Regions from separate parts of the Kitasatospora sp. NPDC051853 genome, predicted to be linked through region 2. Evidence: riboswitches for the same ligand, from Rfam matches in the RefSeq annotation. Region 2 holds a riboswitch; each other region holds the start of a gene.
What was found. A riboswitch is a leader RNA that binds a small molecule or an ion and turns the genes downstream of it on or off. The one in region 2 is predicted to bind cyclic di-AMP.
Positions count from the first base shown of each region.

Region 1 (3,224 bases), on a different contig from region 2:
GACGGCCTTCCGCTCCCAAAGCGGACGCGCTACCAAACTGCGCCACACCCCGTGGTGCCGAGAGGAAGCGTACACGCCACCCCACACCCCCCACGGCCGTTCGCACGGGCGGCCGTTGACCACCCGACGGGTGCTCCCGACGTGCCGAAGCGTCAAAGTGGTGTGCGAGCAGCCGATCCGACCAGGTACGCTGACCCTGTCCTCGGGACCGCTGCACGCGGCCGCGGGGCGTCCCGTGCGGGTGTAGCTCAATGGTAGAGCCCCAGTCTTCCAAACTGGTCACGCGAGTTCGATTCTCGTCACCCGCTCCACAAAGGCTCCGGCCCCCGGTCACTGACCGGGGGCCGGAGCCTTTTTGACGTCGTCTCAGTCGGTTCAGACGTTGACGCCGTGGGCGCGCAGGTAGGCGACCGGGTCGATGTCGGAGCCGTAGGACGAGCCGGTGCGGACCTCGAAGTGCAGGTGCGGGCCGGTCACGTTGCCGGTGGCACCGGAGAGGCCGATCTGCTGGCCGGCCGAGACGGTCTGGCCGGCCGAGACGCCGATCGAGGAGAGGTGGGCGTACTCGGAGTACTTGCCGTCCGCGTGGCGGATGACGACCTCGTTGCCGTAGGAGCCGCCGTTGCCGGCCTTGACCACGGTGCCGGAGGTGATGGCCTTCACGCTGGTGCCGGTGGAGGCGCGGAAGTCCACACCGGTGTGGTAGCCGCTGGACCAGGAGGAGCCGGAGGCGTGGTACGCGGTGGAGGTGCCGCCGGGGACCGGGGCCACGTAACCGCCGGAGGCGACGGTGGTGGAGGTCTCGGCCTTGGGAGCGGCGGCCTTCGGGGCGGCGGCCTTCGGGGCGGCGGCCTTGGGAGCCGCGGCCTGCGGGGCGGCGGCCTTGGGGGTGGCGGCCTGCGGGGCCGGGGTGGAGGCCTTGGAGCGCGAGGCCTTGGTGCTGTCGGCCGACTCGGCGGCCTTCGGCTGCTGCTGCGGGGCCGGGGCCTGCTGCGGCGCCGGGGCGGCCACGGCGGCCTTGCCCGCGAGGGAGAGGTTCTGGCCCGGGTAGATCAGGTTCGGGTTGCCGCCGATGACGGTCCGGTTGTCCTGGTAGAGCTTCTCCCAGCCGCCCTCGACCTGCTGGACGGAGGCGATCTTCGAGAGGGTGTCACCGCTGACCACCTGGTAGGCCTTGGCCTCGGCGGCCGGGGCGGCTGCCGGAGCCGCGGCGGGCGCGGCGGCCGGGGCGGACTCGGCCACCACGGCGGTGACGGCGGCGGCGGCCTCGGGGGCGACGGCCGGGGTGTGGTTCTGGTGCGCGCTGGCGGCGCTGACCGGGACGGCGAACGCGGCGCCGACCACACCGGTGGCGACCGCGATGCGGGTCAGACGGGACAGCTGGACACGACGGTGCTTGCCCATGGGGCTGGTCCTCTCCGACGCCTGTGAGGTGAGCTGTCGGGTTCGGGCTGGAGATGCCCGGCCGCTGACGCGGCTTCACCCCTAGCCGCACCGGCGTACCGGTACGGCGACTTACCTGTGGGTCCCCCACTCCTGCCGTGGCTGTGCTGGTTCGAGGCTCCGGACGGCGGCAGGACTCGGCGTTCCGCCCGGTGGGCCCGTCCGGTCGATCCGCCGGACTGGATCCGCAGCTAAGCCCATCGCCCCCGGAGCTGGCAACCCCCGGTTGAACGATCAACCAGGATCGGGCGGGACCAAAGTCACTCCGGGCTCGGGACTTCCGCCTTTTGCGGCCATGATCGCTGACCCTGGGCCGATCCTCCGCATACACAGGGTGCCGAATGCGACGGTCCGGATACGCCCCTGCGCGCTCCGTCGGCAGGCGCCGTGACACCGGTCACGCCGGGCCGATACGCTCGCCGTTCGAGGTTCCCGTTCGAGAACAGAGCGCCGCCGTCCGGGCGGCACCGAGGAGATCCGCCCGTGCCCCACGAGGAGCGGCTGGCCGTCATCCGACGCGGCGTGGTCCGCGAGATGGCCCGGTTGGGCCTGGAGTTCACCGTGGACGGTGCGGTGGTCCGGGGGCCCGGCACCACCGCCGTGGCGGTCCGCGACCACGCCGAGCGGGGCACCACCGGGCACGTGGACCTCGGCTACGTCCTCCAGCTCGGCCGGGGCGACGGCCCGGTGGTCTGGGACTGCGCGGCCGGCTTCGGTGGCGACGACGCCGAGCAGCTCGACAACGCGGTGATGATCTGGGCCGGCACCACCGCCACCGCCGTGCTCCAACTGCTCGACGGCGGGCACGCGTTCAGCACGCCGGAGTTCCCGGGCTGGCGGGTGGTGCAGAGCCCGGCGGCCACCTTCGGCACCGGTTCGGAGCTGCTCGCCGACTGGCTCGCGGAGCAGCACTCCTCCCCCGCCCTGGCCGCCGCCGTCCTGCCGGAGCTGCTGCCCGGGCAGGTGAACGGCGTGAAGCTGTTCTTCGGCGGCAAGGCCGGCCACGACGTGGCCGAGGTGCGGGTGAACGGCCGGGTCAGCAGCGCGGCCTCGCGGGCACTGCGCGCACAGGACTGGCCGCGCGGCGAACGGCTCTGCTGGGCGCGGCTGTTCCTGGTGTTCGCGCCCGAGCCCGAAGCACTGCCGGAGCGCGCGGCGGCGCCCGCACCACCACGGCGCGGACTCGCGCGCTGGTGGCGGGGGCGGCGCTGACCCGCCGTCAGGCGGGCCGCCGGGGCAGCCCGGCCACCGAGGTCAGCCGGCCACCGAGGAGATGGTCTTGGCGAGCTGGCTGAGGAACTCCTGGATCGGCCCGGCCGCGGTGGACTGGCTCAGCATGAAGCCGAACAGCGCGGCGATGATGGCATGACTGGTCTTCAACTGCTTGTTGCGGATGAAGATCACGCAGATGATGCCGAACAGGACCAGGGCTGAGACGGAGAAGGCCACCCGGACTCACTTCCTCTTTCTACGTAGCGAGTTTCGTGGCGGGCCCAATCCCCCGAGCAATCCCCCGGACCCCCCGAGAACCGACCGTCCCACCCGGACTCAGTGTGGTCGTTCGTGCGGACTGCGTAAAGGACTTGCCGTGAGCAGGCCCCGAAGATCCTGCGATGTGAGACGAATTTCCGCCGACCGAGACGATAGCCGAGCAGGCCTGACGGTCCGTCGGCAGGGCCGCCCCAACTGGCAGTTGACGGCTCCGGCCGGTCCTAGATCCACTTTCCGGACTATGCCCCAGGAATGGCCGAAGATCGGCGTTCGGACTTGACAGTCGGTCA
Region 1 is NZ_JBITBY010000002.1:903,190-906,413, forward strand. Features, by position in the region: tRNA gene ACIA8O_RS08805 (tRNA-Pro) at 1-52, opposite strand, end outside; tRNA gene ACIA8O_RS08810 (tRNA-Gly) at 238-311, shown strand; gene ACIA8O_RS08815 (peptidoglycan DD-metalloendopeptidase family protein) at 376-1,404, opposite strand; cyclic di-AMP (ydaO/yuaA leader) riboswitch at 1,410-1,563, opposite strand; gene ACIA8O_RS08820 (DUF6348 family protein) at 1,927-2,655, shown strand; gene ACIA8O_RS08825 (hypothetical protein) at 2,698-2,892, opposite strand; gene ACIA8O_RS08830 (PP2C family protein-serine/threonine phosphatase) at 3,222-3,224, opposite strand, start outside.
Region 1: linked by a shared signal. The riboswitch ahead of ACIA8O_RS08815 (peptidoglycan DD-metalloendopeptidase family protein) and the one ahead of ACIA8O_RS24320 (transglycosylase family protein) in region 2 are both predicted to bind cyclic di-AMP.

Region 2 (3,224 bases):
CCCACCCCGACCACCGGGCAGCCCGGCCGGTCCAGCTCGGTGGCCAGGTCCTCGGCCACGCCGGGCCGCTGGTCGGCGATCAGCAGGCCGGCCGCGCCGGCCGCGGCGAACCGCCGGGCCAGCCCGGCACCCGAACCGCCGTCCAGTACCGCGATGACCACCACTGCCCCGGTTACTCGCATGGGACTGCTCCTCCTTGAGCCGCGCCCGGCGGGACGCGCCGCACCGGCGTCCCTCCAAGTCCGTATCGGAGGATCGTAAGCACGGGCCGTTCCTCCGCAAGAGCAATTACCCCCCAGGTGACCAGGCTCACTCCTCCTCGGGCGGGTTACCGTTCACACCATGCCGGACAGCCCCGCCCCGACCCAGCCCGCCCTCTTCACCTGGGAGTTCGCCGCCGACCCGTACCCCGCGTACGCCTGGCTGCGCGAGCACGCCCCGGTGCACCGCACCACCCTGCCCAGCGGGGTGGACGCCTGGCTGGTCACCCGGTACGCGGACGCCCGGCAGGCGCTGGCCGACGCCCGGCTCTCCAAGAACCCGGCGCACCACAGCGAGCAGGCGCACCGCACCGGCCGGGTCGGCATCCCCGGGGAGCGGCAGGCCGACCTGATGACCCATCTGCTGAACATCGACCCGCCGGACCACACCCGGCTGCGCCGGCTGGTCTCCAAGGCCTTCACCCCGCGCCGGGTCGCCGAGTTCCAGCCCCGGGTGCAGGAGCTGACCGACCGCCTGATCGACGGCTTCGCGGCCCGCGGCGAGGCCGACCTGATCCACGAGTTCGCCTTCCCGCTCCCCATCTACGCGATCTGCGACCTGCTCGGCGTGCCGGCCGAGGACCAGGACGACCTGCGGGACTGGGCCGGCGCGATGATCCGTCACCACGGCGGCCAGCGCGGCGGGGTCGGGCGGGCGGTGAAGAAGATCCGCGCCTACCTGTTGGAGCTGATCCACCGCAAGCGGGCCGATCTCGGCGACGACCTGATCTCCGGGCTGATCCGGGCCAGTGACCACGGCGAGCACCTGACGGAGAACGAGGCGGCCGCGATGGCCTTCATCCTCCTGTTCGCCGGCTTCGAGACGACCATCAACCTGATCGGCAACGGCACCTACGCGCTGCTGCGCAATCCGGAGCAGCGGAAGCTGCTCCAGGACTCGCTGCGCCGGGGCGAGAGCGCCCTGCTGGAGACGGCGGTGGAGGAACTCCTGCGCTACGACGGGCCGGTGGAGCTGGCCACCTGGCGCTTCGCCACCAGCCCGCTGACCATCGGCGGAGTGGACATCCCGGTCGGTGACCCGGTGCTGGTGGTGCTGGCCGCGGCCGACCGCGACCCGGCCCGGTTCGCCGCGGAGAACACCCTCGACCTGGCCCGGCAGGACAACCCCCACCTGGGCTTCGGCCACGGCATCCACTACTGCATCGGCGCCCCGCTGGCCCGGTTGGAGGGGCAGCTCGCGCTCGCCACCCTGCTGACCCGGCTGCCCGACCTGGAACTGGCCGCCGACCCCGCCGCCCTGCGCTGGCGCGGTGGCCTGATCATGCGCGGTCTGCGGGAGTTGCCGGTGGCCTTCACGCCCGAGTCGCCAACTGCCCTGAGCTGAGCGGACGTCAGTGATCGGCGTGTCGGCGTAATCTGATCGTTCGTGATCTGAATGCGTATCAATCAAGCCACTTGGACACGGTTTGTGGACGACCCACAGCACTGTGTGATTCCGGTGTGATGTGTTCGACATAAGCTTGTGATCCATCCGCTGATCTGCTTACCCTCCCTGGAGTCCGCAGCTGCGGACCCCGCGCGCGGAACGCCGAATCCTGCCCGCCGCGCCGCCGGGACACCGACCAGACCCTTGGGCAGGGGCGGGGGACCCACACGTACGTCGCCGTCCCCCACGGCTTGGGGTGAAGCCGCCTCACGGCGGCCGGGCCACCTCCCGGTCCGAACCCGACAGCTCACCTCGCAGGCGTGCGGAGAGGGATTTCTTCATGCTGTTCACTGGTTCGGGCCGTCATCGTCGTCGTACCCAGGCCGAGAAGGCCATCGCCGTCGCGGGTGTCGCCGGCGTCGGCATCGCCCTGCCGCTGATGGCCGCCACCGGCGCCCAGGCCGCCCCGGTCTCCACCTGGGACAAGGTCGCCCAGTGCGAGAGCGGCGGCAACTGGTCGATCAACACCGGCAACGGCTTCTACGGCGGCCTGCAGTTCACCTCCAGCACCTGGGCCGGCTTCGGCGGCAAGGCGTATGCCCCGCAGGCCAACCAGGCCACCAAGGGCCAGCAGATCGCCATCGCCGAGAAGGTGCTCGCCTCCCAGGGCCCCGGCGCCTGGCCGGTCTGCTCCGTCAAGGCGGGTCTGACCAAGGGCGGCGCGGCCGCCCAGGTCGACACCAACTCCGAGGCCAAGGCCTCGCGTTCGGAGACCCGCACGACCGCGCCGAAGGCCGAGACCCCGAAGGCCGCCACGCCCAAGGCCGCTCCGAAGACGGAGACCCCGAAGGCCGCGCCCAAGGCCGTCGAGACCACCAAGCCGGCGCCCAAGGTCGAGACCCCGAAGGCCGCCGCGCCGACGGTGAGCACCCCGAAGCACGCCGCGCCGAAGACCCAGGCCACCGGCAACTACACCGTCAAGTCCGGTGACACCCTGTCCGGCATCGCCGCCGCCAAGGGTCTGGACTGGCACCAGGTCTACCAGGGCAACAAGTCGGTCGTGGGCGGCAACCCCGACCTGATCTACCCCGGCCAGGTCCTGCAGCTGGGCTGATCCGACGCCTCGTCACCACGGAGGGCCCGCACCACGATCCGGTGCGGGCCCTCCGTGTCCGTCCAGGTGGGCTACCGGCCGGTAGGAAGGCCACGAGGTGAGACGGGACCAAGGTCAGCGTGGTCCCGGGCCCCGGTGCGGTTAGGCTCTGGACGTAACGACCACACATCCCGCTTCCGCAAGGAGATGCCTCGTGCCGTCCATCGATGTCGTCGTAGCCCGCGAGATCCTCGACTCCCGTGGCAACCCCACGGTCGAGGTCGAGGTCGGCCTGGACGACGGCAGCACCGGCCGTGCCGCCGTCCCGTCGGGTGCCTCCACCGGCGCCTTCGAGGCGCTTGAGCTCCGCGACGGTGACAAGAACCGCTACTTCGGCAAGGGCGTCGAGAAGGCCGTCCTGGCCGTCATCGAGCAGATCGGCCCGGAGCTCGTCGGCTACGACGCCACCGAGCAGCGCCTCATC
Region 2 is NZ_JBITBY010000008.1:365,038-368,261, forward strand. Features, by position in the region: gene ACIA8O_RS24310 (SDR family NAD(P)-dependent oxidoreductase) at 1-182, opposite strand, end outside; gene ACIA8O_RS24315 (cytochrome P450) at 343-1,605, shown strand; cyclic di-AMP (ydaO/yuaA leader) riboswitch at 1,832-1,982, shown strand; gene ACIA8O_RS24320 (transglycosylase family protein) at 1,988-2,761, shown strand; gene eno (phosphopyruvate hydratase) at 2,955-3,224, shown strand, end outside.

Region 3 (3,224 bases), on a different contig from region 2:
CGGCCCGCCCCCCCCCCCCCCCCCCCCCCCCCCCCGCTTCCGTGTCAGCCCTCCTGGACGGCCGGGTCGGGCGTGACCAGCCGGCTCTCGTCGGCGGCGTCGCCGGTGCGCGCCTCGGTGCGGCGCGAGCGTGCGAGGTAGTCACGGAGGATCAGCTCGACGGCGTCCTGCGGGTTCTTGGTGCCGGCGAGGAGCATCAGCTCGATCGCGAAGTCGGCTTCCAGGGAGACGGTGACCTTGGCCATGGCGGCAGGATACGGCTCCGCCCCCGGAGCCGACCAGGTCTCCGGGGGCGGTGCTTCACGCCGTCGTCAGACGCGGCCCGCGAAGTCGGGGGCCCAGTTGGCGATGGTCTCGGTCTTCACGCCGGCGCGGGGGTTGGCCGCCTCGACGTACTTGCCACCGCCCAGGTAGATGGCGACGTGGTAGACGCCGGAGTTGGCGCCGTTGTTGGACCAGAACAGCAGGTCGCCCGGCTGGAGGTTGTCCAGCGAGACCCGGGTGGCGGCGTCGGCCTGGTCGTTGGCCACCCGGGGCAGGGAGATCCCGGCCTGGCGGAAGGCCGCCTGGGTCAGGCCGGAGCAGTCCCAGCCGCCGTTGCTGCTGCCGCCGTAGACGTAGGCCTGGCCGACCTTGGAGAGCGCGAAGTTGATCGCGGCGGCCTTGGAGCCGGTGGCGACGGTCGCGGTCTGCTCGGTGGCGGACTTCTTGGCCGTCTTGGTGCCGCTGGAGGCGGAACCCGACTGCGGGGCAGTGGACTTGGGGGCCGGCGCCGGAGCCGGAGCCGGGGCCGGAGCCGGGGTGGCCACCGCGACGTTGCCCAGGACCAGCTGCTGGCCCGGGTAGATCATGTCCGGGCCCTCGGGGAGCTGGGCCTTGTTCAGCTCGTAGAGCTTCTCCCAGCCGCCCTCGACGTTCTGCTGCTGGGCGATGGTGGAGAGCCAGTCCCCGGCCGCCACGGTGTAGCTCTTGGCGGTGGTGGCGGCGGGCTGCGCGGCCTGCTGCTGCGGGGCCTGCTGCTCGGCGGCCTTCGGGGCGGCCTGCGGGGCCTGGGCCTTGGTGGAGGTGTCGACCTGGGCGGCGGCGCCGCCCTTGGTCAGGCCCGCCTTGACGGAGCAGACCGGCCAGGCGCCGGGGCCCTGGACGGCGAGCACCTTCTCGGCGACGGCGATCTGCTGCGCCTTGGTGGCCTGGTTGGCCTGCGGCGCGTACTGCTTGCCGCCGAACTCGGCCCAGGTGCTGGAGGTGAACTGCAGGCCGCCGTAGAAGCCGTTGCCGGTGTTGATCGACCAGTCGTTGGTGGACTCGCAGGCGGCGACCTTGTCCCACACGGAGACGGGGGCGGCCGAGGCGGAGCCGGCGGTGAGGGTCGGGACGGTGAGGCCGATGCCCACGACGCCGGTGGCGGCGATGAGTCGGCGGGCACGCTTGGAAGTGGTGCTGGACAGCACGAAGACGCGTTCCTCTCCCACGCCTGCGAGGTGAGCTGTCGGATTCGGGCTGGAGTTGCCCGGCCGTGCCTGAGCGCGGCTTCACCCCAAGCCTGAAAACGGTCATGTGTGACCGAAACCAGGCGACTTACCTGTGGTTCCCCCGCCCCTGCCGTGGTGCTGATGAGCTGCCGGCCCGTCCGGCGGCAGGATTCGGCGTTCCGGAGGGGCTGGGTCCGTGTGGCCACGAACAGGGCGTCACGTTAGGCAGAGTTAAGTTGAAACCGCAAACCCCTGTGATGCCGATCATGGTTTCTTTACCGACTCTTCATGAACCGGAAGCTGTCGATCCGGATGTCGGTTCCGATCGATTCTGTTCAAATTCCTTGCGGCGAAAGGGATTTGCCTATGCTTCGGGTCATGCGGCACGCGAGAGGGCCCCAGTCGGGCCCGGCGGACAGTGGATCGGCAAAGGTCAGTCGCCGGAAGCTCCTCATCGGCCTGGCGATCGGGACGGCCCTGGCGGCGGTCGGGGTGGAGGAGGTGGTCCGGCGCTCGGGCAGTGGTCCTGACGCCCCCTCGGCGGCGAAGCCGCCGCCACCGACCGAAGCTTCGCACGCGCACGGTGCGTCGCCCGGCCCCTCTGACATCCCGTCCGCCACGCCCTCGGCCTCGCCGACCGAGTCCGCCTCCGCACTGCCCTCGCCCGGCGAGACGGTGCGGCCGCGGAACTGGTCCGACCCGGCCGGCTGGGGCGGCGGCGCCGCGCCCGGCCCCGGCACGGCGGTGCGGATCACCGACCACGTGCTGCTGGACGGCGACGTGACGGTCGCTTCGCTCCTGGTCGAACCGTCAGGTTCGCTCACTTTTGCCCCGGATCGCCCGGTTTCGCTGACCGCCCACGGCAACGTCGAGGTCCGCGGCGCGCTCACCCTCGCCCCGCGGGACGCCGCCACCGTGCACGCCGTCCGCTTCCCCTCGGTCAACGAGGGGCGCTTCCAGGGCGGCGGGATGGCCCTGGTGGAGAGCGACACCGGCCTCTGGGTCACCGGCTCCGGCCGGCTCCGCCTGGCGGGCGCCAAGCGCACCGCCTGGGTCCGCGCGGCCGGCCCGCTGAAGGCCGGTGACACCAGCATCAGGCTGGCCGCCGCCCCGGCCGGCTGGCAGGTCGGCGACGAGCTCGCCGTCACCCCGACCGGCACCCCCGACGCCGAGGGCTTCTCCGAGCGCTACGACCACCGCACCGTCACCGCCGTCAACGGATCCACCGTCAGCCTGGACGGCCCGCTCAAGTACGCCCACCCCAAGGTCACCACCGGCGGCGGGGTGAGCGTCGGCGCCGAGGTGCTCAACCTGACCCGCAACGTCCGGGTCGAGGGCACCGAGAAGGGCCGCGCCCACGTCCACATCACCAGCAACCAGCGCGCCGACGTCCGCTACGCGGCCCTGCGCTGGATGGGCCCGCGCTCCGCGGGCAAGGAGAAGTGGGCCGGCAAGCCGGTCACCGAGCCGGTGCTCGGCCGGTACGGGCTGCACTTCCACATGCTGGGCGACACCACCCGGGGCACCGTGGTGGAGGGCGTGGTGGTCCGGGACACCGGCAGTCACGCCTTCGTGCCGCACAACTGCCACGGCATCACCTTCCGCTCCTGCATCGCCCACCAGACCTGGGAGGACGCCTACTGGTGGGACGGCCCGCTGGACACCCGGACCCCGCAGGGCCCCTCGCACGACATCACCTACGACAGCTGCGTGGCCTCCCGTACCCAGTTCGACCCCAACCCGCGCGGCTAC
Region 3 is NZ_JBITBY010000006.1:480,344-483,567, forward strand. Features, by position in the region: gene ACIA8O_RS20320 (hypothetical protein) at 45-245, opposite strand; gene ACIA8O_RS20325 (transglycosylase family protein) at 312-1,472, opposite strand; cyclic di-AMP (ydaO/yuaA leader) riboswitch at 1,459-1,659, opposite strand; gene ACIA8O_RS20330 (hypothetical protein) at 1,851-3,224, shown strand, end outside.
Region 3: linked by a shared signal. The riboswitch ahead of ACIA8O_RS20325 (transglycosylase family protein) and the one ahead of ACIA8O_RS24320 (transglycosylase family protein) in region 2 are both predicted to bind cyclic di-AMP.